Regions from separate parts of the Sphingobium aromaticiconvertens genome, predicted to be linked through region 3. Evidence: predicted binding sites of a transcription regulator. Region 3 holds the regulator's gene; each other region holds the start of a gene.
The links. The regulator LexA, encoded in region 3, represses DNA repair genes until DNA is damaged. The targets are predictions, from matches to a motif close to GTTCCNCNCTTGTTCT.
Positions count from the first base shown of each region.

Region 1: recA (recombinase RecA) is a predicted target of LexA. The motif match lies at 3,973-3,988, and genes of this name have one in related genera.
Region 2: WFR25_RS11285 (ATP-dependent helicase) is a predicted target of LexA. The motif match lies at 6,089-6,104, and genes of this name have one in related genera.

Region 1 covers NZ_JBANRJ010000001.1:5,032,235-5,040,183, forward strand. Annotated here, with positions in the region: gene WFR25_RS24435 (FAD-dependent oxidoreductase) at 1-960, shown strand, start outside; gene WFR25_RS24440 (hypothetical protein) at 1,069-1,509, opposite strand; gene WFR25_RS24445 (transglutaminase-like domain-containing protein) at 1,745-2,527, opposite strand; gene recA (recombinase RecA) at 2,824-3,897, opposite strand; gene WFR25_RS24455 (response regulator) at 4,082-4,441, opposite strand; gene WFR25_RS24460 (hybrid sensor histidine kinase/response regulator) at 4,541-6,949, opposite strand; gene WFR25_RS24465 (DUF2062 domain-containing protein) at 7,033-7,635, opposite strand; gene smpB (SsrA-binding protein SmpB) at 7,635-7,949, opposite strand, start outside.
Region 2 covers NZ_JBANRJ010000001.1:2,346,700-2,354,648, forward strand. Annotated here, with positions in the region: gene rpsA (30S ribosomal protein S1) at 1-190, opposite strand, end outside; gene WFR25_RS11255 ((d)CMP kinase) at 360-995, opposite strand; gene aroA (3-phosphoshikimate 1-carboxyvinyltransferase) at 992-2,332, opposite strand; gene WFR25_RS11265 (TIGR02300 family protein) at 2,478-2,816, shown strand; tRNA gene WFR25_RS11270 (tRNA-Ala) at 2,903-2,978, shown strand; tRNA gene WFR25_RS11275 (tRNA-Ala) at 3,073-3,148, shown strand; gene WFR25_RS11280 (GAF domain-containing protein) at 3,231-3,719, shown strand; gene WFR25_RS11285 (ATP-dependent helicase) at 3,729-6,005, opposite strand; gene WFR25_RS11290 (GFA family protein) at 6,119-6,511, shown strand; gene WFR25_RS11295 (Fe-S oxidoreductase) at 6,650-7,090, shown strand; gene rsmD (16S rRNA (guanine(966)-N(2))-methyltransferase RsmD) at 7,212-7,763, opposite strand; gene WFR25_RS11305 (pseudouridine synthase) at 7,760-7,949, opposite strand, start outside.
Region 3 covers NZ_JBANRJ010000001.1:3,497,621-3,505,569, reverse strand. Annotated here, with positions in the region: gene gltX (glutamate--tRNA ligase) at 1-1,324, opposite strand, end outside; gene WFR25_RS16670 (hypothetical protein) at 1,409-1,873, shown strand; gene WFR25_RS16665 (ComEC/Rec2 family competence protein) at 1,870-3,534, shown strand; gene lexA (transcriptional repressor LexA) at 3,525-4,211, opposite strand; gene WFR25_RS16655 (molybdopterin molybdotransferase MoeA) at 4,298-5,479, opposite strand; gene moaC (cyclic pyranopterin monophosphate synthase MoaC) at 5,505-5,978, opposite strand; gene trpC (indole-3-glycerol phosphate synthase TrpC) at 5,975-6,766, opposite strand; gene trpD (anthranilate phosphoribosyltransferase) at 6,768-7,760, opposite strand; gene WFR25_RS16635 (anthranilate synthase component II) at 7,807-7,949, opposite strand, start outside.

The DNA of each region.
Region 1 (7,949 bases), 1.5 Mb from region 3:
AAGCGCGTCGTCCATAATTACGGCCATGGCGGCAGTGGCTGGTCGCTATCCTGGGGATCGGCGGAGATAGCCGTGGGATTGGCAATGGCCGATGGCGTCAGGGACATCGCGGTGATCGGCGCAGGTGCGCTGGGCCTGACGGCGGCGCTGACGGCACAGCGGCGCGGGGCGAAGGTGACGATTTACACCAAGGACCAATTTCCGAATGTGCGATCGGCAAGAGCGACGGGGACATGGTCGCCGGACTCGCGGATCGCAATGGCCGGCGCGGTCGATGCCGGTTTTGGCGATCGGTGGGAGCAGATGGCCCGCATGTCCTTTTCCACCTATCAAAGCTATCTGGGGATGGCGGGCGATCCGGTGGAATGGACCGATCGCTATAGCCTGTCGGACGAGCCGCCGGGGATGCGGATGACGCCCGTCGCCAGCTCCACCCCGCCCGCCTCTGAACGAACCGACGCATTCCTGCGGCTGGACGAGCGGCTGGCCGACATCTCGCCGCGTTCGGTGGAGATGCCGCCGGGAAGCCACCCCTTCCGCGCGCCCTTCGTGCGGCGCAACAGTTCGCTGACTTTCAATGTCGCGGATCTGGCGCATCAGTTGACCACCGATTTTCTGATCGGCGGCGGGCGGATCGTACCGATGGAATTGCGCGAGCCGGGCGATGTCGCGAAGCTGAAGGAGAAAGTCGTCATCAACTGCACCGGCTATGGCGCAAGGGCGCTGTGGCGGGACGAGAGCATCGTGCCGGTGCGCGGCCAGATCGCCTGGCTCATCCCGCAGGCGGACGTCACCTATGGTGCCTATTATGGCACGCTGTCGATGATCGCGCGGCGCGACGGGATCGTGGTGCAGGAAACGGGTGCGGACGAATGGTTCGGCTACGGCGACGCCAACGAGACGCCCGACCGCGCGACGGCGGACGAATGGGTGCGCCGGCTGGCGACGTGGTGGGTTTGAGGGTGGGGATGGTGCGAGACGGCCAATTTTCCCTGCTTCAGAGGCGGACGCATAATCCAAAGCCGACGTTTAATGATGGGCAGTCTAGCCGGGCATAGGCGCGATCAGTCACCTATCAGTTAATCGAGCATCGGGACACAGCCTTAGGATGCGCGCCTTGCCGGTTCGAAACGCCGCCTGATTATGCTGGACGGCGAATTTCCCAGCTATTTCGCGTTTATGATCTTGCTCTCTCGTATAATTCTCACCTTCCTGCCAATCAGCGTCTGGTAGCGGCACAAACATGGACTTGAGCATTCCGAGTAATTCCTCCCGCTCAAGTTCCCGGTATCCTTCGATCGGCATATGGCGGTCGTGCCATTTCGAAAGTTCTGCCAGCTCCATCTTGTTTGTTTTCGAAACCTGAAGAGATGCTTGGTTGGGATCGCAATGCACGAGGCCAGGCACCATCAGGCCTGGCGCAACACCATTAAATTGATGATAGTAGAGCGTAACCCGTGTTTCTTCTTGCAATGTTCGACGCGCCGTTCTCGCTGGCATCGCCAGCACAGCCGAGCATCGCCAGCAAGGTTGCGGCAAGCGCTGCCACAATGGTCTTCGACATCATTGGGGTAGCATCGCACGACATCACTTGCATGTCGATTGGATCGCGGCCCGATTGTCACGGCATCACGCGGGGCGTCAATGTCCGCTTCCCACCCTACTTCCCCCTACACGCCCTATGAGGGAAATATTGGTGGCGAAATTGGCGACGCGAAACTATATCTGTGACTGTCCCGTCTGTTCAAACCAGCCGGGTGACTGTGATGCTTTGGGCATTCATCATGGCGCCATTGAACGCGGTCATGAAGGCGATATCGGTGGCGTCGCGGCCGACGGCGATCTTCACCATCCCCTCGATCGGGGCGAGGCCGGTTGCATCAACGATATGCCAGGCACCATCGAGCCAGACTTCGACCACCGCGTGGAAATCTGGTGGATCGAGCTGCCAAGCATAGACTGAAGCGAGGCGTGCAGGAATGTCCCGCGAGCGGATCAGCGCAGCGGTCAGATGGGCATAGTCGCGGCAGACGCCTTGTTGCGAGACGAAGGTGTCGGCGGCGCTGGTGGTGCCATCCGAACTGCCCGACACATATTGGAGATTCTGGTTGACCCAGTCGACCAGCGCCTGGACCAGCGCCCCGCCCTCAAGCCCCTCGAAATGGCTGCACACGAAGCTGACGAAACGGTCTGCCTCGCAATAGCGGCTGGGCCAGATGAAGGGGAGGACATTTTCGGGCAGGCTCGGGAGTGGGCTTTTGTTCAGCGCAGCGACGTCTACGGGCGCGCGATTTACTTCAACAGTCGCTAGATAGGTGGTGAGCATCCGCCCCGTGCCGCTGCGTGTCCAAGTCCGGCGCCCCACGCCGCTGCCGCCGGTCAAATTGGTGAGGGGACCGGCATTGTTGATGATGAGCGACTGCTCGATGATTGTCTGGCCGGGCAATTGCGCCGCCTCCACAGCCAGCAGCACATCGGTGGGTTCGGCGAAGTCATAGTCGAGAATGGCTTCGATACCGAGGCGCATAAGCAGGTGTTCCTTGAAGATGCAGGATGGGAGACGAGATGCCAGAGGGAGTGCGTGCTGAACGTATCGAGGCTGCGGCTGTTCCATGGGGTGGAGAGTAGCGGCCCTTTGTTTCAGCCCTGATAGCCCCTCCACTCATAAGGAGAGGCGTCAGGGTGCAGATAATCGTTCGGCGCGCGGTAAAAGGCCCGCTGCGTGAGGACGTAGCGGGCCTTTTCGGGTGCTTGAGGCAAAAGAAGGACGTCATACGCCGCTGGCCATCCCCGGCTGTACCGGCCGGGGTGCGCCAGGCAGGGTCATTCGTCCCCGTCGTCCGCCTCGGGTCCGGTCATCAGGGCTTCGGCGACCTCTTCGGTCTTGCCTCGGATCGCCTTTTCCAGACGGTCCGCCATTTCGGGATTTTCTTTGAGGAAGGTCTTGGAATTCTCGCGCCCCTGGCCGAGCCGAACCGAATCATAGGAGAACCAGGCGCCCGATTTCTCGACGATCCCGGCCTTCACGCCCAGATCCAGAATCTCGCCGAGTTTGGAAATGCCTTCGCCATACATGATGTCGAATTCGACCTGTTTAAACGGCGGGGCAACCTTGTTCTTCACCACCTTCACGCGGGTGGTGTTGCCGACGATATCGTCGCGATCCTTGATCTGGCCGGTGCGGCGGATGTCGAGCCGGACCGAGGCGTAAAATTTCAGCGCGTTGCCGCCGGTCGTGGTTTCCGGATTGCCGTACATGACTCCGATCTTCATGCGGACCTGGTTGATGAAGATCACCATGCACTTGGAGCGCGAGATGGAGCCGGTAAGCTTGCGCAGCGCCTGGCTCATCAAGCGGGCCTGAAGGCCGACATGGCTGTCGCCCATCTCGCCCTCAATTTCCGCACGAGGGACGAGCGCGGCAACGGAGTCGATCACCAACACGTCGATGGCATTGGAGCGCACCAGCGTATCGACAATCTCCAGCGCCTGCTCGCCCGTGTCCGGCTGCGACACGATCAGTTCGTCAATGTCGACGCCCAGCTTCTTGGCATAGCCCGGATCGAGTGCATGTTCGGCATCGACGAAGGCGGCGGTACCGCCATTCTTCTGCGCTTCGGCAATGGCATGCAGCGCGAGCGTGGTCTTGCCCGAACTTTCTGGCCCGTAAATCTCGATGATTCGCCCCTTGGGCAAGCCGCCGATGCCAAGCGCGATATCGAGACCGAGCGAGCCGGTCGAAATCGCCTCAATCTCAATCTTCTCGCGCGAACCCAGCTTCATCGCGCTGCCCTTGCCAAAGGCGCGGTCGATCTGGGAGAGGGCGGCCTCCAATGCTTTCTGTCTGTCCATATTCCCTGTCTTCTTGGAATCGATAAGTGAAAGCATAGCGGTCATCTGCCTATCCCCTGTCAAGCGGGTTGCACCACCCAATCGCGGCGCCTAGGCATGATGTATCCTGTTTGTTCACTTAGAACAAGAGGGGAACGGAAATTTCCTATTCCGAGGCAAAGGGCAGCCCCACGGGCTTTCAGCGCCCTGATACGGCATTGGCCCCTTCCCTTTGGAAAGGGCGCGAAATTCATTCTGCCGCCAGCACTTTACCCAGCGCCCGTTCGACCGCGCCGATGGTGAAAGGCTTGGCGAGCGTTGGACGCGACGCGTGATGGCTCGGCAGATCATCGGCCATGCCGCCAGTGGCGAAGATGAAGGGGATCGCCTGTTCCGCCAATATGTCGGCCACGGGCCAGGATTTTTCACCCTGAAGGTTACAATCGACCAGTGCAGCGTCGAAACCGCCCCCGCGCGCATGGGCGCAGGCTTCCTCCACGGACGAGGCGACGGCGTGCAACTGATAGCCAAGAGTTTCGAGATAATCCTCAAGCATCATGCCGATCATCGCCTCGTCCTCGACAATGAGAATGGATTTGCTGTCCGACATCGGCCCCTGCCTGTTCGCGCGCGCGCCCGCTGCTAAAGTCGATTCGCTAGCGCATCCAATCGCGCTTGCCCAGCAGATTGGCCTTAATGCAGCGCAAGCTCAGCCATCGTCCTCCGCCACGTCGGCCCCGCTGGCCATCGCATCGCGGGCGGCTTCGGCCAGTTGGCTGACCGAAAAAGGCTTGGGCAGGAAGGCGACATTGGCGATGTCGATCGATTTACGCAGTTGCTCCTCGGCATAGCCCGACATGAAGAGAACAGGCAGGTCGGGATGGCTCTGGCGTGCGCGGGCGACCATCGCCGGGCCGTCCATATTGGGCATGACCACGTCGGAAATCAGGAGGTCGATATGATCCGCCTTCTCCAGCGCTTCCAGCCCCAATTCCCCGTCCGAGGCAGTGAGGACAGTATAGCCCTGACGCGTGAGCGCCCGTTCGGCGACGGTACGGACCATATCCTCATCCTCCACCAGCAATATGGTGCCGGTACCCCAGGTCTCTCCCCGTTTGGGCTGCGCCTTGGGCTTTTCGAGGACAGGCATGTCCTGTGCGGCGTTGACCGGCAGGTAGATGATGAAGCTGGCGCCCCGCCCCAGATCCGATTCGGCGAAAATATAGCCGCCCGACTGTTTGACGATGCCATAGACGGTCGACAGGCCAAGACCGGTGCCCTTGCCCATTTCCTTGGTCGTGAAGAAAGGCTCGAAGATTTTCGAGAGGATATCCGGCGGGATGCCAAGGCCGGTGTCAGAGACGCGGATCGCGGTATAGTCGCCGACCGGCAATATGTCCTGCCGCAACTCACGCACCTTCGCGGCGGGGACGGCATAGGTCTGAATATTGACGACGCCGCCATTGGGCATGGCGTCGCGGGCATTGACCGCAAGGTTGACGATCACCTGTTCAAGCTGGCCGGGGTCCGCGCGCACCGCACCAAGGTTGCGGCCGTGAGACACTTCCAGCCGGACATTTTCGCCGAGCAGGCGATTGAGGAGGTTTGAGACGTCGGCGACGATGTCGGGCAGTTGCAATATCTGCGGGCGCAGCGTCTGCTGGCGCGAGAAAGCCAGCAACTGGCGGGTGAGGCCAGCCGCGCGATTGCTGTTCGACTTGATCTGCTGAATGTCGTCATAGTCGCTGTCGCCGGGCGTGTGGCGCATCAGCATCAGGTCGCAATGACCGATGATGGCGGTCAGGATATTGTTGAAATCATGGGCGACGCCGCCCGCCAGCTGGCCGATCGCCTGCATCTTGGTCGCCTGCGCCACCTGACGCTTCAGCTTCGATTCCTCGCTATTGTCCTTAAGGCTCAAAAGCACGGCGGCGTCGCCCAGCCCCCGGACGCCAGCGAGGCTGAGCGCCACCGGTTCGTCCGGCTGATCGCGCATGCGAACGGCGATGTCGCCCGACATTTGCGGGCCTATGGCGAAACGGCGGACGGAGTCGGCCACCGCCGCCTGATCCTCCCGCACGACAAGATCGCCCGGATAGCTGGGCGTGTCGCCGGGGCGCAGGCCCGCCGCACGGCCGAACGCATTGTTGACGAACAGGACACGGCCATCGCGATTGGCCATGGCAAGACCGAAGGGCAGCAGCGACAACAGGGTCTCGATATAGGAAAGCGCCGATGTACCGTCACCGCCACCCATCGGCTCGTCGATCAGCAGGACGAGCATCGGGCCTTCCTGTGCCCCTGCATGGCCCGCCGATTGACCGGGACGGCGAAGCGGAACCTGCAACAGACGCAGCGGCATGCCGCCATGCTCCTCCCGCGCGAAGAAGAGGCGGCCCTTGTCGTCGATCCGCATATGGCTGGCGAAATCGCGACCGGTGATGTTGGCGTCGATCCGTCCCGCCGCGCGCAGCAGGAAGGCGCCGTTGGCGGTGCGGATGCGCCCTTCCCCGCCAATCATCGCCGCCATGATGCCCGCTTCGGACAAGTGGCGCCCCGCTTCGCCCGTCAGCACGCGGTGAACATCATCGATCGCGCTGGGCTGACGCACCGGGGCGAAGCGCCAGAGGAGATAATCCTCCGCTCGGCCAGTGCGGGTCACGTCCACGTCCAGCCGCAGCGCCCCGTGAACGATCGCCGCCACCCGTGCCTGCCCGTCTCGCCAGGCGGCGCGGCCAGCAGCAGTCAAGCTTTCGGTGGTAACGGAATCAGTCAATATGCCGGGTGGGGCCGGAAAACCGGGGAACCATTCGCCAAACAGATCGCTGGCGCATACCAGCTTGCCCGCGCGGTCGGTGATGGCGATCGCCATGCTGGACGCATCGGCAGCGGCCCGCGCCACCGTCCAGTCAGGCAGCGCATCGGCGGACACGGTCTGCGGCGGATAGAGACGCCGAACCCAGGCCGTCAGCAGCAAAAGGGCGATGAGGGTAGCAACAAAACCCGCCGCCAGAGCCGGATCGCGAACGGCATACCAGACCAGTGCGGCCGAGGCGGCAGCGGCAAGGCCGACGAAGGGCAGGAAGGTGCGCGCGGGCGGCACCCTGCCCAAATTCATGTCCCTGCTGTTACTCCGCGTCGCCACCTGCGCGCGATCCCCCTTGGCATCGTTGGTCCGCCTATGGCCCGATCAACGCCGTGTCAGGCGAGATCGGCGACGGCGGTTTCTCCCAATGCGCTGCTTTCATGGGCTTTGCCAATCCTGATTTTGCGGGCATGCCATTTGCGACCCATCCGGTCACGCCAGAACCAGTCGGCAAGGAAATAGCCGATGGCCGCCGCACCAAAGGAAATCAGCGCAAGGCCCAGCAGCATCGCGGGCGCCGCTTCGGAAAAGAGCCAGGCGCACCATTGGCCGATGGAGGCATGGCTGTCGATCAGCGCCCAGACGCCCGAGGCATCGGCAGTACGGCCAAGCAGCCAGTTGCCGATATAGACCGACGCCCAGAGGATGAGCGGCGTCGTCAGCGGGTTGGAAAGAAAGGTCATCGCCGCCGCAACCGGGATATTGGCGCGGAAAGGCAACGCCAGCAGCGCCGCCCCGGCAATCTGAAGGCCCGGAATCAGCAGGAAGATACCGACCAGCAGCCCAAGCGCCACGCCGCGCGGCACCGATCGGCGGGTGAAGCGCCAGAGCGAAGGTTCGAGAATACGATGGGCAACGGGGGCGAGGATACGGCTGTTTTCCAGCGATTCGCGGGTGGGCGCGTTGGCGTGCCACCAGCGGGTCAGGCGATTGGACATCAACCGTGCGCCTTCATGATGCGCTGCTGATCGCGCTTCCAGTCGCGTTCCTTGATGACTTCCCGCTTGTCGTGGGTTTTCTTACCCTTGGCCAGCGCCAGTTCGATCTTGGCCCGGCCCGTGCTGTTGAAATAGATCATCAGCGGTACCAGCGTCATGCCCTGGCGTGAGACGGCGCTGTACATCTTCTGGATCTCACGTTCGTGCAGCAGCAGCTTGCGCGGGCGTTTGGGTTCGTGATTTTCGCGATTGCCGTGGCTATATTCGGGGATGTTGCTGTTCACCAGAAACACCTGATTGCCCTTCACCTCCGC
Region 2 (7,949 bases), 1.2 Mb from region 3:
GCATCGCGAATTCGCGCAGCGGCACGCGGCCTTCGCTCTTGAGGCCTACGTCGATGACGGCCAGGTCGTTTTCGATGGCGGTAACAGTACCCTTTACGACGCGGCCTTCAAAGCCGCCGTCTTCGCCACCAAGAGAATCATTGAGAAGCGCGGCGAAATCGTCGCGCGAGGGGAATGCCGTAGAGGCCATGGTTAGTCCTTCACTCGTCATTGCTGGCCAACCGGTTGTATCCGATGGTCTTTGGCCAAAACGCCCAAGCCGCCTCATGCGACTCAGGCATCCGTCAGGCCGATAGCTTGAGAAACGCGCAGCCGAGAAAAGCGAAAAGGGCGCACGGAATACCGGGCGCCTTGACGGGTCAGCCTATACGACGACCTTCAAGCTGGGCGTCCACGAGCGCAATGGCCTTCTGGACGGCCGCGTCTATAGTCAAATCGCTTGTATCTAGCAAGTCTGCTCCATCGGCCATACGCAGGGGGGCATGATCGCGGCTCATGTCGCGGGTGTCGCGGGCCTGAATGTCCGCGATCAGACTGTCCATGTCGGGATGACCGCCCTGACTTGCAGCGTCGTTGAAGCGGCGCTGGGCGCGGACATGGACGCTGGCGGTAACGAACAGCTTTGCGTTCGCGTCGGGAGCGATGACGGTGGCGATGTCGCGCCCGTCGAGGATCGCGCCGCCCAGTTGTGTCGCAAAATCGCGCTGCCGTTGGACCAGCGCGTTTCGGACTGCCTGATGCACCGACACGCGCGAGGCGAGGCTGCCGACCGCCTCATTACGCAGGGCCGGATCGTCGAGCAGCGCGTCCTCAAAAACGCAAGCGGTCAGCGCATCGGCTTCTCGGTCGGGGTCTCCGCTATTCTTGAGGACGTTCAGGCCCACGGCGCGATAGAGAAGGCCGGTGTCGAGGCAGGGCAAGCCATAATGGCGAGCCAGCGCCTTGGCGATCGTGCCCTTGCCCGATGCGGCGGGGCCATCGACGGCGATGATCATGATAGCGCGCCCAGCGTTTTGAGCAGCGGCACGAAGCCGGGGAAGCTGGTTTCGACTGGGCGCATATCGTCAATCTCCACGCCATCGCGGGAGACGAGACCGGCGATGGCGAAGCTCATGGCGATGCGATGATCGAGCTTCGTTGCGATCGGGCCGCCGCCGGCAAGGGGCTGACCGCCGCTACCCTCGATGATGAGGCCGTCTTCCAGTTCTTCGACGGTGACGCCGATCGCGCGAAGGCCCGTCGCCATGGTGGCGATGCGATCCGATTCCTTGACGCGCAGTTCCTCAAGGCCGCGGAAGATGCTGCGGCCTTGCGCCAGAGCGGCGGCAATGAAGGCGACGGGATATTCATCGATCATCGATGGCGCGCGGGCGGGGTCAGGCTCTACCCCATGCAGGGCGGAGGCGGTGATGACGAGGTCGCCGACCGGCTCGCCGCCGACTTCGCGCGGATTTTCGATTACAATATCGCCGCCCATCTCGCGCAGCAGGTCGACCAGGCCCGCGCGGGTGGCATTGAGGCCGACATTGGCGATGGTGATGCGCGATCCCGGCACGATCAGCGCCGCGACCATCGGGAAGGCGGCCGATGAGGGGTCGCCGGGCACGACGATCTGTTGCGGCTTGAGTTCCGCTTCGCCCATCAGTGTAATGATGCGGGTGCCGTCAGCCTCTACCTCCACCGACAGGTTCGCGCCAAAGCCCTTGAGCATCCGTTCGCTATGATCGCGGGTAGGGATGGGTTCGACAACACGGGTGATGCCGGATGTGTTGAGCCCGGCGAGCAGGATAGCCGATTTGACCTGGGCCGAAGCGACAGGAAGGCGATAGTCGAGCGGCACGGCGGGGCAGGCGCCGCGCATGGTCAGCGGCAACCGGTCGCCGGGGCTGGACGTGAAACTGGCGCCCATCAGGGCAAGCGGCTGGGTGACGCGTGCCATCGGGCGCTTGCTGAGCGAGGCGTCGCCGGTGAAGGTGGCGGTCAGGTCGTGGCTGGCGAGCAGGCCCATGAGCAGGCGGGTGGATGTGCCGCTATTGCCCATGTCCAGCGCGGTTTCCGGCTGAAGCAAGCCACCGACCCCGACGCCGTGGATATGCCAGATGCCATCATCGTCGCGTATGATCTGCGCGCCCATTGCTCGCATGGCAGCGGCGGTGGCGAGGACGTCCTCTCCTTCCAGCAGCCCTTCGACCCGGCTTTCGCCCACGGCCAGGGCTGACAGCATCAGCGAGCGGTGCGAAATGCTCTTGTCGCCGGGTACCGTGACCGCGCCGGACAGGGATGGGGCGGCGGAAAAGCGCATGGGGGCGGGCTGGTCGAGCGTAGAGGTCATCATGATCCGTGGGGAAGAGGAGCGAAAAAATGCGACCCGGCTTTTGACAGCGCGGTTTGCCTATGGCAAGGCGCCCGTCGCTTCGCGGACGACTGTGTCGAGCCGTGCGATTATCTGTTTTGAAACGAAAAGGACATGGCCGGACATGGTGAAGGCTGAATGGGGTACGAAGCGTACCTGCCCGAAGTGCGGCACGCGCTTTTATGATCTGGGCAATGATTCGCCGGTTGTTTGCATCAGCTGCAACAATCCGTGGGATCCAGAGCCGACCCTGAAGTCGAAGCAGCCACTGCCTTATGAGGAAGTCGCGCCCAAGAAGGTCATCGAGACTGCCGACGGCGAGCTGGAGACGGCGGACGACGATCTGGATGTGGATCTGGATATCGACGAGGACGATGATTCGCCGGATAATGACGTCGATCTGGGCGGCGATGACGACCTGGGCGTCGAAGCCGCTGGCGACGACGACGGTGACGACAACTAAGTCATTTTATGCTTGCAAACGGGGGTACTGCCACCTAATGGCAGCGCCTCCGATGCCGGTCCCAACCGGCTCGGACGATGGTGTTCGGGGCCTTAGCTCAGCTGGGAGAGCGCCTGCATGGCATGCAGGAGGTCAGCGGTTCGATCCCGCTAGGCTCCACCATCATTTCTCATGTTTGTATTGTCCATCTCTATCGAGTTGGGGCATTTGCAGCATGAACCTTTTGAGATGACGATTTGTCCTGATCGCATCCGATGGGGCCTTAGCTCAGCTGGGAGAGCGCCTGCATGGCATGCAGGAGGTCAGCGGTTCGATCCCGCTAGGCTCCACCATATTCCCACTATTGATACGTTCCTTCGGATGGGCATATTGTTTGCCGCTTTCCTCCGTACTATGGATGACGGTGGGGGACATATGAAAGATTCATTGGCTTTGCAGGCCGTCGCGCGCACGGACGATGACGCTATCCGCGCCATATTGGAAGATGTGTGCCGGATCACGCAAATGGGATTTGCCGCAGTCGCCCGCGTGACGGAGGATCGGTGGATAGCCTGTCAAGTGCTCGACAAGATTGAGTTTGGGCTGGACCCCGGCGATGAACTGAAGATCAAGACAACGATCTGCGACGATATTCGCCAGTCGGGTGCTTATGTCGTGATCGATCATGTCGATCTGGACATGGACTGGCGCACGCACCACACGCCTATGCTCTACGGTTTCAAAAGCTATGCGTCCTTCCCGATCCTGCTTGCGGACGGCAGCTTCTATGGAACCTTGTGCGCCATTGATCCCAACCCCAAGTCGGTGAGCGGCGCAGAGGTTGTCACAGCGATGCAGGCCCATGCGCAGAAGGTGGCGGAGATTGTGTCTGCCCGGATCGACATCGCCTCATCCGAGGCATAGGAGGCGCGCTCAGGCCGGATTGACGAAACTGTCCATCACCCGCTTGCGGCCCGCTGTCTCGAAATCGATTTCCAGCTTGTTGCCCTCAATCTCCGCCACGGTGCCATAGCCGAATTTCTGATGGAAGACGCGCAGGCCCACGGTCATGTCGTCGCGACCCTTATTACCCAGTGAAACGGCTGAGGTGCGCGCCTCCACGATGCGGACGGGTTCGCGGCTGAACTGGCCGGAGGATTGCGCGCGTTGCCAGCCGGGACCGCGCCCCGTGCTGCGCTGAACATCGGCGAAGGGGTCGGCGCGTTCCGACCAGTTGGCGCGCCATAGCGACGCCCCGCCCGCCATGCTGCTATCCTCGTTCACATTTTCGGGTGGCAGTTCGCCGACGAAGCGGGATGGAATGGAGCTGGTCCACTGGCCGTAGATCCGGCGGTTGGCGGCGTGCAGGATGATGCATTTGCGCCGCGCACGGGTGATCGCGACATAGGCGAGGCGGCGTTCCTCCTCCAGTGCATTGAGGCCGCCTTCGTCCAGCGCGCGTTGCGAGGGGAAGACGCCCTCTTCCCAACCCACAAGGAAGGTAGTGTCGAACTCCAGCCCCTTGGCCGCATGGATGGTCATGATCGTGACCTTGCGCTCCTCGGCCTTGGCATCATTGTCCATGACGAGGGATACATGCTCCAGAAAGGCACCCAGCGTCTCATATTCCTCCATCGCGCGGGCGAGTTCGGACAGGTTTTCGAGGCGACCGGCGCTTTCGGTCGTGCGTTCGGCCTGAAGCATGGCGGTATAACCGCTTTCGTCCAATATCTGTCGCGCGAGTTCGGCATGGGGCAACTGAGCCGCGCGGTCCCGCCAGCGGGCGAGGTCGCCGATGAAGCTGCCCAGGGCGCGGCGGGCCTGCGGCGTCAGTTCGTCAGTGTCGAGGATACGCGCGGCCGCCAGCATGAGGGGCGTGCCCTCTGCGCGGGCGAGGCGGTGCAGTTTCTCGACCGCCTTGTCGCCAAGGCCGCGCTTGGGAACATTGACGATACGCTCGAACGCCAGATCGTCGGCGGGCTGGTTGACGAGGCGGAGATAGGCGAGCGCATCGCGGATTTCGGCGCGCTCATAAAAGCGGAATCCACCGACGATGCGATAGGGCAGGCCGATCTGGATGAAGCGGTCCTCGAACTCGCGGGTCTGGTGCTGGGCGCGGACAAGGATGGCCACATCGTCCAGTGAACCGCCCTTGCGCTGGATCTGCTCGATTTCTTCGCCGACGCGTCGGGCCTCCTCAGGCCCGTCCCAGATGCCGACGACTTGTACCTTTTCGCCATCCAGCTCCTGCGTCCAGAGTGTCTTGCCAAGGCGTCCGCCATTCTCTGCGATCACCCTGGATGCTGCGGCCAGGATATGTGGGGTGGAGCGATAATTTTGTTCCAGGCGGACGATGGTCGCGCCCGGAAAATCCTTTTCAAACCGCAGGATATTGGCGACTTCTGCACCACGCCATGAATAGATGGACTGGTCGTCGTCGCCCACGCAGCAGATATTCTTGCGCTCCTGCGCGAGCAGGCGGAGCCAGAGATATTGGCTGGAGTTGGTGTCCTGATATTCGTCCACCATGATATATTTGAAGCGCTGCTGATACATGGCCAGCACTTCCCGATCTTTCTTCAGGATCGTCAGAACATGCAGTAGCAAGTCACCGAAATCACAGGCATTTACCTCACGCAATCGCGCCTGATAGGCGGCGTAAAGCTTCTGGCCCTTGCCATTGGCGTAGCCCTCGCTCTCGCCTGCATCGATGTCCTCCGGCGTCCAGCCCCGGTTCTTCCAGCGGTCGATCAGTCCGCCCAGTTGCCGCGCGGGCCAGCGCTTGTCGTCAATCCCCTCCGCCTGGATCAACTGCTTCATCAGGCGCAACTGGTCGTCCGTGTCAAGGATGGTGAAATTGGATTGCAGGCCAACCAGCTCGGCATGGCGACGGAGCATCTTTGCCGCGATGGCGTGGAAGGTGCCGAGCCAGGGCATCCCCTCCACCGCGTTCCCGATCATGCGGCCGACACGCTCGCGCATTTCGCGCGCCGCCTTGTTGGTGAAGGTGACGGCCAGGATTTCCGAAGGCCAGGCTCGGCGGGTGGCGACCAGATGCGCGAGCCGCGCGGTCAGCGCCGCCGTCTTGCCCGTACCCGCGCCCGCAAGCACCAGCACCGGCCCCTCCGTAGTCAGCACGGCTTCGCGCTGCGGCGTGTTGAGGCCGCGGAGATAAGGTGGATCGTCAGGCGAGGGGGCAGGGAAGGTCATATTGTCCTGGACGTAGGGAAAGGGGTAGAGCCGGACAAGAGGCGGGCGAGGGGCAAGCCGTTTGCGTTGCTCCTCGCTATATGAGAACAAAAAGAGAATCAATGGAGGGTGAGATGGTCAAGGGCAACTGTCATTGCGAGGCGATCAGCTATGAGGCGTCAGGCGATCCGGTCTATAGTGCGCTGTGCCATTGTTCGGATTGCCAAAAAAGTGCCGGTGCGCCGATGGTAGGCTGGACATTGTTTCCTGAAGGTCAGGTGACGATCAGCGGCAAGCCGGTCTTGTATCAATCATCGGAAGATGCGACCCGGCATTTCTGCGGGAATTGCGGCACCGGGCTGTTCTACACCAATCTAGTGACCTTTCCCGGCATGATCGACATACAGACGGCGACGCTGACCGATCAGTCTGTTTTCCCGCCTGCTATCCATGTCCAATATGTCGAAGCCGCACCGTGGATGGAGGGGGCTGGCGCTTTGCCCAAATTCGACCGCTATCCGGCATAGGGCTTCGGTCTTTCCTTTCCTCAACTGATGGCGTGCCGGGACCGCTTCGTCGCTGAAGCGGAACGGGTGCGTCATGGTCTTTGTTCTTGTCCCATGCCTTCGCGGCAGAACAGATAAGAACAGGAAAGGATATTTCCCATGAAGAGCCTGATGCTGGCGGGTGCCGCCATGCTGACCTTTACAATCGGTCTGCCCGGGGCTGCGGTTGCTCAGATGTCCGCGCCCTCCCAGGCGCCGGGCGCTCAACCGCCACCGTCGCCGGGTTCAGCCATGCCGCCGACGGGAGAGAGTGCGCCCATGCCTGCGCCGCCTGCCGCGCCACCTGCGGGAGCGGACCCCAACGCCGCGCAACCGACGGGTGCCGTTCCCGCCGATCCGGGCATGGCGCCAGCCCCAGCGGGAGCGCCGAGTGATCCAACTGCACCGGTAGGGTCGTCCGAAAACCCGGTGACGGTGGGTGGCAACATGACGCCCCCACCGGCAGAGGCGAAGGAATATCCGCTGTGTAGCAAGACGGTGCAGGACAGTTGTATGAATCCGGGTGAGGCGAAGCGGTCGAAAGCGAAAAAGCGTCGCTGAATGAAGCAGGCCATCGGGGCAGGGCGGCTATATGAGTGCCCCCAGCCCCGATCGGTCATGTGCAACATTGGGCGCGTGGAAGCGGGTTGGCGGATTTTCTGATCGCCGAGCAAGTGGGCGCTTACGCGTCCGCTTGCTCCCCCGCGCGCAATAGCGTGATCCGCGCTTTGCCGACATCCCGCACGGTGTCCACGGTAAACCCCTTGACGACGACATCCTCGCGCCGGTCGGTTTCGATACTGATCCAGGTGGCGGGGCCGGTCCAGCCGAGGCGGGCCAGCTTGTCGAGCGCCACCGCGCCTGCGCCACTGGCATAGGGCGGGTCCATGAAGATCAGGTCGAGAGGGGCGGGCGCCCGGCCTAGTGACAGGACCGAAGCCTGGCGAATGTCAGGGCGTATGCCCAGCCTGTCGCCATTGGCGCGGATCGAGTCGGCGGCGGCCTTGTCCTGCTCGACGAACAGGCAGGTGGCCGCGCCGCGCGAGAGTGCCTCGAACCCTAGAGCGCCTGATCCAGCGAAAAAATCGCCTACGGCCAGCCCCTCGAAATCGCCGATCCGGCTGAGTAGCATGGAAAAGAGCGTTTCACGGGTACGATCAGCGGTGGGCCGTGTGAGATCACCCTTGGGCGCGACCAACGGGCGGCCGCGCCATGTTCCGGAAATGATCCTCATCCCTGCTTCGTACTTTTCCTGAGAGTGGCGCGAAAAGCGTCCAACTCATGCTGGCGCACCTCTTCGACTGCGCCAGATGCCAGGTCGCCAAGCCCGAACGGGCCATAGCTGGTGCGGATGAGTCGATTGACCTCCAGGCCCAGATGTTCGAGCACGCGACGGACTTCGCGGTTCTTGCCTTCGGTC
Region 3 (7,949 bases):
CCTTGCCCAGACCAAGTCCGGCATCCTCCGCCACGCAACGTATAACTTCTTCGATCGCTTCGACCGTCCAGGACTGGACGGGATCAAGAGCGTCGGCTGTCCTGCACAGCAGCGCGCGCGCCGAATCGTCTAGCAGAGCAGAAGCCTTTTCGTCAAAATCCAGCGGGCAGGTTTTGAAAAGAAACTGAGCGCCCTCGGCAATTTCGCCCAGCGTCTTCGCGCGCGGCTTCAGCGAGGGCATCGCGGCAGTCAGAAGCGCATCGGCGCCATCGGGCAAGGTTATCCCCAATTGCGCGGAAACGCGCGGGGCGACCAGCGCTGCGAGTCGGGCATCCTCTGCTTCACGCAGATAGTGACCGTTCAGATTTTCCAGCTTCTTGATGTCGAAACGCGAGGGCGAGCGGCCCACGCCAGCGATGTCGAACAGCTCGATCGCGCGCGCGATCGGGATGAGTTCCTCGTCGCCATGGCCCCAGCCCAGACGCAACAGATAGTTGAGCACCGCTTCGGGCAGCATCCCCATTTCATCGCGATAGGCGTCCACGCCCAGCGCGCCGTGGCGCTTGGACAGTTTTGCCCCGTCAGAACCGTGGATTAGCGGGATATGGGCATAGACCGGCACGTCCCAATTCATCGCATTCATGATGGCAAGCTGGCGGAAGGCGTTGTTGAGATGATCGTCGCCGCGAATGACATGGGTGACGCCCATGTCATGGTCGTCGACCACCACCGCAAGCATATAGGTGGGCGTGCCATCGGAGCGCAGCAGGATCATGTCATCCAGTTCAGCATTCTGGACGACGACGCGGCCCTGCACCGCATCCTCGATCACGGTTTCGCCCGCCCGTGGGGCCTTGATGCGGATGACATAAGGCGCGCCTTTGGGGGCTTCCGACACATCACGATCGCGCCAACGACCGTCATAGCGCATCGGCTGCTTGGCGGCGCGCTGCTGTTCGCGCAGCGCGGTCAGTTCCTCGGGCGTGGCATAGCATTTATAGGCATGGCCGCCGTCGAGCAGTTGCTGCGCGACTTCCGCATGGCGCGGGGTGCGCGCGAACTGGAAGACCGGCTCCTCGTCACCGCCCAGCCCAAGCCAGTCGAGTCCGTCGAAAATCGCGGCGACCGCTTCGTCCGTCGAACGGGCGCGGTCAGTATCCTCGATCCGCAACAGGAAGCTGCCGCCATGGTGGCGCGCGAACAGCCAGTTGAAGAGCGCCGTGCGCGCGCCACCGATGTGCAGGAAGCCCGTCGGCGACGGCGCGAACCGCGTAACGACCTTCTGCTTATCTCCGGTTGCGCTCACCCTGATATTCCCCGACATCTGCTGTTCTGATCCATGAATGCGACGCCCCCTAGCATGGCTTTCGAGCCACGACAAACCTGCGCGGGGGAGAGTGCGAATCCCGTGGTTTTTCGGGCTTTTCCGGCCGTGGAAGCGTGGTTGGAATCGCAGCGCGAACAAGTGGGCCTCTGGGCGCCGGTTGCATTGGGCGCGGGAATCGCTGCCTGGTTCGCCCTGCCGGACCGGGCCGCATGGCTGGGCTTTTGCTGTCTGGCGCTTGGACTGGCCTGCGCCGCCTGCCTGATGCCCCGTGAAAGTCGATTGCGGCAGATGCTGGTGATTGGTGGCCTGCTGGCCTGCCTAGGCTGTCTGTTGATCTGGGGCAAGGCACTGCTGTTGGGGCAGCCGCCGCTGACACGGCCTGTTTTTACCGAGATGGCGGGGGAAGTCCGGTCGGTTGCCGCCATGCCAGCGCAGGGTGTGGTGCGCGCGATGGTACGGCCGCTGGATCGGGGTGATTTGCCGCAGGCGATCCGCGTCAATATTCGCGAGGGCGATGTGCCGACAGGGTTGGGGCGGGGGCGGTGATCCGCTTTCGTATCCGCCTGATGCCGCCCGCGCCCGCTGCCGTGCCGGGCGGATATGATTTTGCACGGCGCGCTTATTTCCAGGGGATCGGGGCGACCGGGCGGGCATTGCGTCCGATCGAAGTGGTGAAGGCGGCGCCCGAAGGCAGCGCCTCTTTGCGCGCCAGATTGTCGACACATATCCATGGGCAGGTGGCGGGCGGAGCAGGTGGCATCGCAATGGCGCTGGCGACCGGCGATCAGGGTGCGATACCTGAAGCGGATGCACAGGCCATGCGCCGCAGCGGGCTGGCGCATCTGCTGTCGATCAGCGGCCTGCATGTAACCGCGCTGATCGGGGCCGTCATGCTGATGACGTTGCGACTGGCGGCGCTGAGTCGATGGGCAGCGCTACACTTGCCCCTGATGCTGATCGCGGCGGGTTGCGGAGCGCTGGGAGGCCTTGGCTACACATTGCTGACCGGGGCTGAGGTGCCGACGATCCGGTCCTGTGTAGCAGCGTTGCTGGTGCTGGGCGGGATGGCGATGGGCCGCGATGCGATAACCTTGCGATTGGTGGCGGCGGGAGCGTTGGTCGTGCTGGTCTTTTGGCCGGATAGCCTGATCGGCCCCAGTTTCCAGATGAGCTTCGCCGCGGTGGTGGCACTGGTCGCGCTGTCGAGCAGCCGTCGCTATCGCGCGCTGACCGCGGCGCGGGATGAGGGGTGGGTGGCAAAGGGACTGCGGGGCATCGCGGCGTTGCTGTTGACTGGCTTTGCTGTGGAGATCGTGCTGGCGCCGATCGCGCTCTATCATTTCCATCAGGCGGGAATGCTGGGTGCTTTTGCCAATCTGATCGCGATCCCGCTGACGACCTTTATCGTCATGCCGTTTGAGGCTCTGGCTCTGGCGCTGGATGTGATCGGGCTGGGCGCGCCTGCCTGGTGGGTGGTGACGCACTCTTTGGACCTGTTGCTGGCGCTGGCGCACCGGGTCGCGGCCAGCCCGATGGCGGTCGTGCTGGCGCCGGCCTTTTCGCATCTCGTCTTCGCCGCAATTGTGGGCGGGGGGCTGTGGTGTCTGTTGTGGCGCGGATCGGTGCGCTGGTTGGGGCTGGCGCCGGTGTTGATCGGAACGGCGATCATCGTGCTGACGCCGTCGCCTGACCTGCTGGTCACGAGCGACGGACGGCATGTCGCCCTGCGCCTGCCCGACGGCGGCATGGCGTTACTGCGTGCGCGGGCGGGTGATTATGTGCGCGATGCATTGGCCGAGAGCGTGGGCTATGATGGCACATTGTCCGCTCTTGCGGATATGCCGCAGGCCCGGTGCAACCCGGATCTGTGTGCTGCGACGATGCGGCGTGGTGAGCGGCGCTGGCAATTGCTGGTGACGCGCAGCAAGGCGATGATCGACCCGCGGATATTGGCGAAAGATTGCGCGATTGTCGACATCGTCGTCAGCGATCGCTGGCTGCCCCGTTCCTGTCGCTCACGCTGGCTGAAGATCGACCGACGGATGCTGGCACGGACGGGCGGGATCGCGATAAGCCTGAAGACGGGCAGGGTTGATCGGGTCAGGCCGGAGGGCGACACCCATCCCTGGTTGCCGCCAATCCCGCCACCACGTCCCCTGCGCCGTCCGATTGGCGGGCCATCGTTACAGGCCAGTCCTCAATTATAGCGGCGCAACAGGCCCGCGAGCTTGCCCTGGATTCGTACCTGAGCCGAATCATAGACTTGCGGCTGATAGGCACTATTGGCCGGATCGAGCCGGACCTGCGCGCCTTCGCGCCGGAAATATTTGAGCGTTGCTTCGGCTTCGTCAATCAACGCGACGACGATCTGTCCCTCGCGCGCGACGTCGGTGCGCTGGATAAGAGCGAAGTCGCCATCGAGAATGCCTGCCTCCATCATCGAATCGCCGGATACTTCCAGCGCATAATGATCGCCTGAACCCAGCAAGGCGGCGGGAACGGAGAGCATCGTCTGCCCCTCCATCGCCTCGATCGGCACGCCCGCCGCAATGCGGCCGTGCAGCGGAATTTCGATCACGTCATTGGCGGCGACGGGGATTTGGGAGGGGGTCTTGGGCGCAAGTTGCGGCACGCTTGGTACGAGCGCGGATCGGGATGTCCGGTTCATCGCTTCGGGCAGTTTCAATACTTCCAGCGCGCGCGCTCGATTGGCGAGGCGACGGATGAAGCCCCGTTCTTCCAGGGCGTTAATAAGACGGTGAATGCCCGATTTTGAGCGCAGATCGAGCGCTTCCTTCATTTCCTCGAAAGAGGGAGACACGCCGCCTTCCTCCAGTCGATGATGAATGAAGAGAAGCAGTTCCTGCTGTTTTGCCGTCAACATCGCCTTTGTCCCTCGCATATCTGGAACGAATGAAGAACGCATAGGAAACGGAAGGAGGCAAGTCAAGCGTTTGGGTGATTATCCTGTCAGGTCAGCGGCAGGGTGATGACTGCATCGCCTGCTTTGGCGGCGGGCGATTTTGCGGGGCGCAGGATCAGGCAGTCGGCGTCGGCAAGGGAGGCGGTGGCCGCACTGTCCTGCGCGGTGAGGGCGACGATCCGGTCGCCGCGATGGAAGGCGCGGAGATATTCGTCCCGTTCGGCGGTCGGGGCCAGGGGTGCGTCGATGATTGCTTCGATCTGTCGGGGAAGGGGCTGGGGTGCGCCGCTCATATGGCGGACCAGTGGGAGCAGGAAGAGAAAGGCCGTGACGAACGCCGAGACAGGATTGCCCGGCAGGCCCAGAAAAACGGCGCTGTCCAGGGTTCCGGCGATCAGCGGCTTGCCGGGGCGCATTGCGATCTTCCAGAAATCGAGCGTGCCGCCGACCGCAGCGAAGGCTGGACGAACGAGATCATGATCGCCGACCGACGCGCCGCCTGTCGAAACGATGATGTCAGCTTCGCGCACGCGATCGAATGCAGCCATCATGGCGGCAAGGTCATCTGGCACGATGCCAAGGTCGATGACTTCGCAGGGCAGGCCCGCGAGCATCGCGGGCAGCATGACGGCGTTGGAGGAGGGCAACTGGCCCGGCGCGATGGGCTGTCCTGCCGCCACCAATTCGTTACCGGTGGACAAAAGGGCGACGCGAACCTTGCGCGCGACCGGCAACAGGCCATGGCCGCCCAGCACGGCAAGGCCAATATGGGCGGGGTTCAGGCATGTGCCAGCGCGCAGAAGAACCGTGGATTCACGGAAATCCGACCCCGCCGGACGGACATGCTGGCCCGATGCCGGAGCGTTTGGAAGTCCGCTGATCTGGTCGCCGATGCGTTCGGCATTTTCCTGGATCAATATGGCGTCGGCGCCCGGTGGCACGGGCGCGCCGGTGAAGATGCGGCAGGTTTCGCCCGGCGCAAGTGGTGTGGGGATGGCCTGTCCTGCGGCACTCTCGCCTGACAGTCGCCACGGGCCGGGCCATTCAGCAGCGCGGATTGCATAGCCGTCCATGGCGGAAAGGTCCGCCCATGGCTGGCTACGCAGGGCGATGATGTCGTCTGTCAGCCATCGGCCTACGCCTTGTGCGGCGGCAACGGAGTGCGATGGGAGGCGGCGGCCCAGTGCCAGCAGGCGCGCCTGCGCTTCTGCGACGGGCAGCAGGCTCATGGCCTCCCCCTCACGGCCACGCCCTTCACGAAGCCCGCCAGTCCCCGGACTTGCCGCCCGACTTGGCGAGCAGGCGGACGCCGCTGATCACCATCGCCTTGTCCATCGCCTTGGCCATGTCGTAAATGGTGAGCAGGGTGACGGACGCAGCGGTCATTGCTTCCATCTCCACGCCCGTCTGGGCAGCGGTGCGCGCGGTTGCGGTGACGGTTACGCCGGTCGCGTCCATGTCGAACTCGATCGTCACCGCGTTCAAGGGGAGGGGGTGGCACAGCGGGATGAGGTCGGCGGTGCGCTTGGCCGCCATGATGCCCGCGATCCGGGCGACGGCGAGAACGTCGCCCTTCTTCACATGACCGTCGGCGATGGCCTTTGCGGCTTCGCGGCTCATGTCGATGCGGCCGGTCGCGACCCCCTCTCGCACGGTGGTCGCCTTGGCCGAGATGTCGACCATGCGGGCCGATCCATCTTCGGCCAGATGGGTGAGGCCGTTGCTCATGCCCCGACCAGCAGCGTGCGGGTCGCCGCCTCGACATCGGCCTGGCGCATCAGCGCTTCGCCCACCAGGAAGCAACGGACGCCGCGTTCCGCCATGGCGGTGAGGTCGTCATGGCTGTTGAGGCCGCTTTCGGCGACGAAGGTGCATCCCTCCGGCGCGCTGTCGACCAGCCTGTAGGTGTTGTTGAAGTCGATGCTGAAATCACGCAGGTCGCGATTATTGACGCCGATCAGGCGCGAGCGGAGATTAAGCGCGCGCTCCATTTCCCGTTCGTCATGGACTTCGATCAGGGCGTCCATGCCCAGGCCGAGGACCGCATCCTCAATCTCTGCCATTTGGGTGTCGTCCAGCGCCGCTACGATGATGAGGAGGGCGTCCGCGCCCAGTGAGCGGCTTTCCAACACCTGCCAGGGATCGACGATGAAATCCTTGCGGAGCACGGGCAGGGGGCAGGCGGAGCGGGCGGCCATCAGATAATCGTCATGGCCCTGAAAATAGGGTTCGTCGGTCAGGACGGACAGGCAGGCCGCGCCCGCCGCCGCATAGGCCTGGGCGTGGGCGGGGGGATCGAAATCGGCGCGGATAAGCCCCTTGGACGGGCTGGCGCGCTTGATTTCCGCGATGAGGCCGAAGCCTGAGCGGGCGGCCCCGTCCAGCGCCTGACGGAAGCCGCGCGGCGGGGTCTGTTCGGCGGCGCGGGCGTGGAGCGTGGACACGGTGGTCGCGGCCTTGCGCCGCTTCACATCCTCCCGCTTGAAGTCGCAGATTTCGATCAGTTTGTTGGTCATGTCAAAAGCCTATCCAGCAGGTCAGCAGGGCATGGGCAAGGCCCTTGTCGATCGTCTCGGCGGCTTCCTCCGCCCCCTCTCGAAGATCATGCGCGGTGCCCGCGACGACAAGGGCCGCGGCGGCGTTCAGCAGCACCGCGTCGCGATAAGGCCCCTGTTCGCCGAGCAGCAGCGCTTTCAGCGCAGCGGCGTTGTAGCTGGCGTCGCCGCCGCGAATGGCATCGACGGGATGGGAGGGAAGGCCCGCGTCGGCGGCATGGTAGCGGCGCATGGCGACCAAGCCTTCGGCTGTGACTTCCGCCACATCATTGCCACCGGTGAGCGAGAGTTCGTCCAGCCCCTCATCCCCCGACACGATCATGGCATAGTCCGCGCCCAGATCCGCCAGCGCCTGCGCGTAGATGGGGACATAGGCGGGGCGGGCGATGCCGACCAGTTGGCGGCGGACATTGGCGGGATTGGCGAGCGGACCCATCAGGTTGAAGATGGTGCGCTGGCCAATCGCCTTGCGGATGGGGCCAAGCCGCTTGAGCGCGGGATGGTGATTCTGTGCAAAGAGGAAGCAGATGCCAAGGTCGGCGAGCGAGGCTTCGGCCCTGTCGGCGGCGCGGCTGAGGTCGAGGCCGAGAGCTTCGAGCGTGTCGGCCGCGCCGGATTTGGAGGATGCCGCGCGATTGCCATGCTTGGCGACGGGCACGCCACTGGCCGCGACGACCAGCGCGACGGCGGTGGAGACGTTGAGCGTGTGATGGCCGTCGCCGCCCGTGCCGCAGACGTCGATCGCGCCGGATGGGGCGCCGATCGGGATCATCCGCGCACGCATGGCGCGGGCGGCGGCGGCAATTTCCGTGGCGGTCTCACCCCGCTCGCTCATCGCGACGAGGAAGGCGGCGATGTCGGCTTCGGGCAGGTCCGCGTCGAACAGGAGGTCGAAGGCGCGGGCGGCGTCCGCCTGCGAGAGCGGTGTGGAGGGATCGGGTAGCGCGCTGGTCATGGCGCTTCCCTTAGACTCGGCCATGGGCACGAGTCGAGGGGCGCGATCAGGCTGTTTGGCAGGCGGCTTCGCGCGCGCGAACCGGGATGCCCGCAATCCTCATGAAATTGGCGAGCATGTCATGGCCATGTTCGGTGGCGATGCTTTCGGGGTGGAACTGTACCGAATGAATCGGCAGGTCGGTGTGGC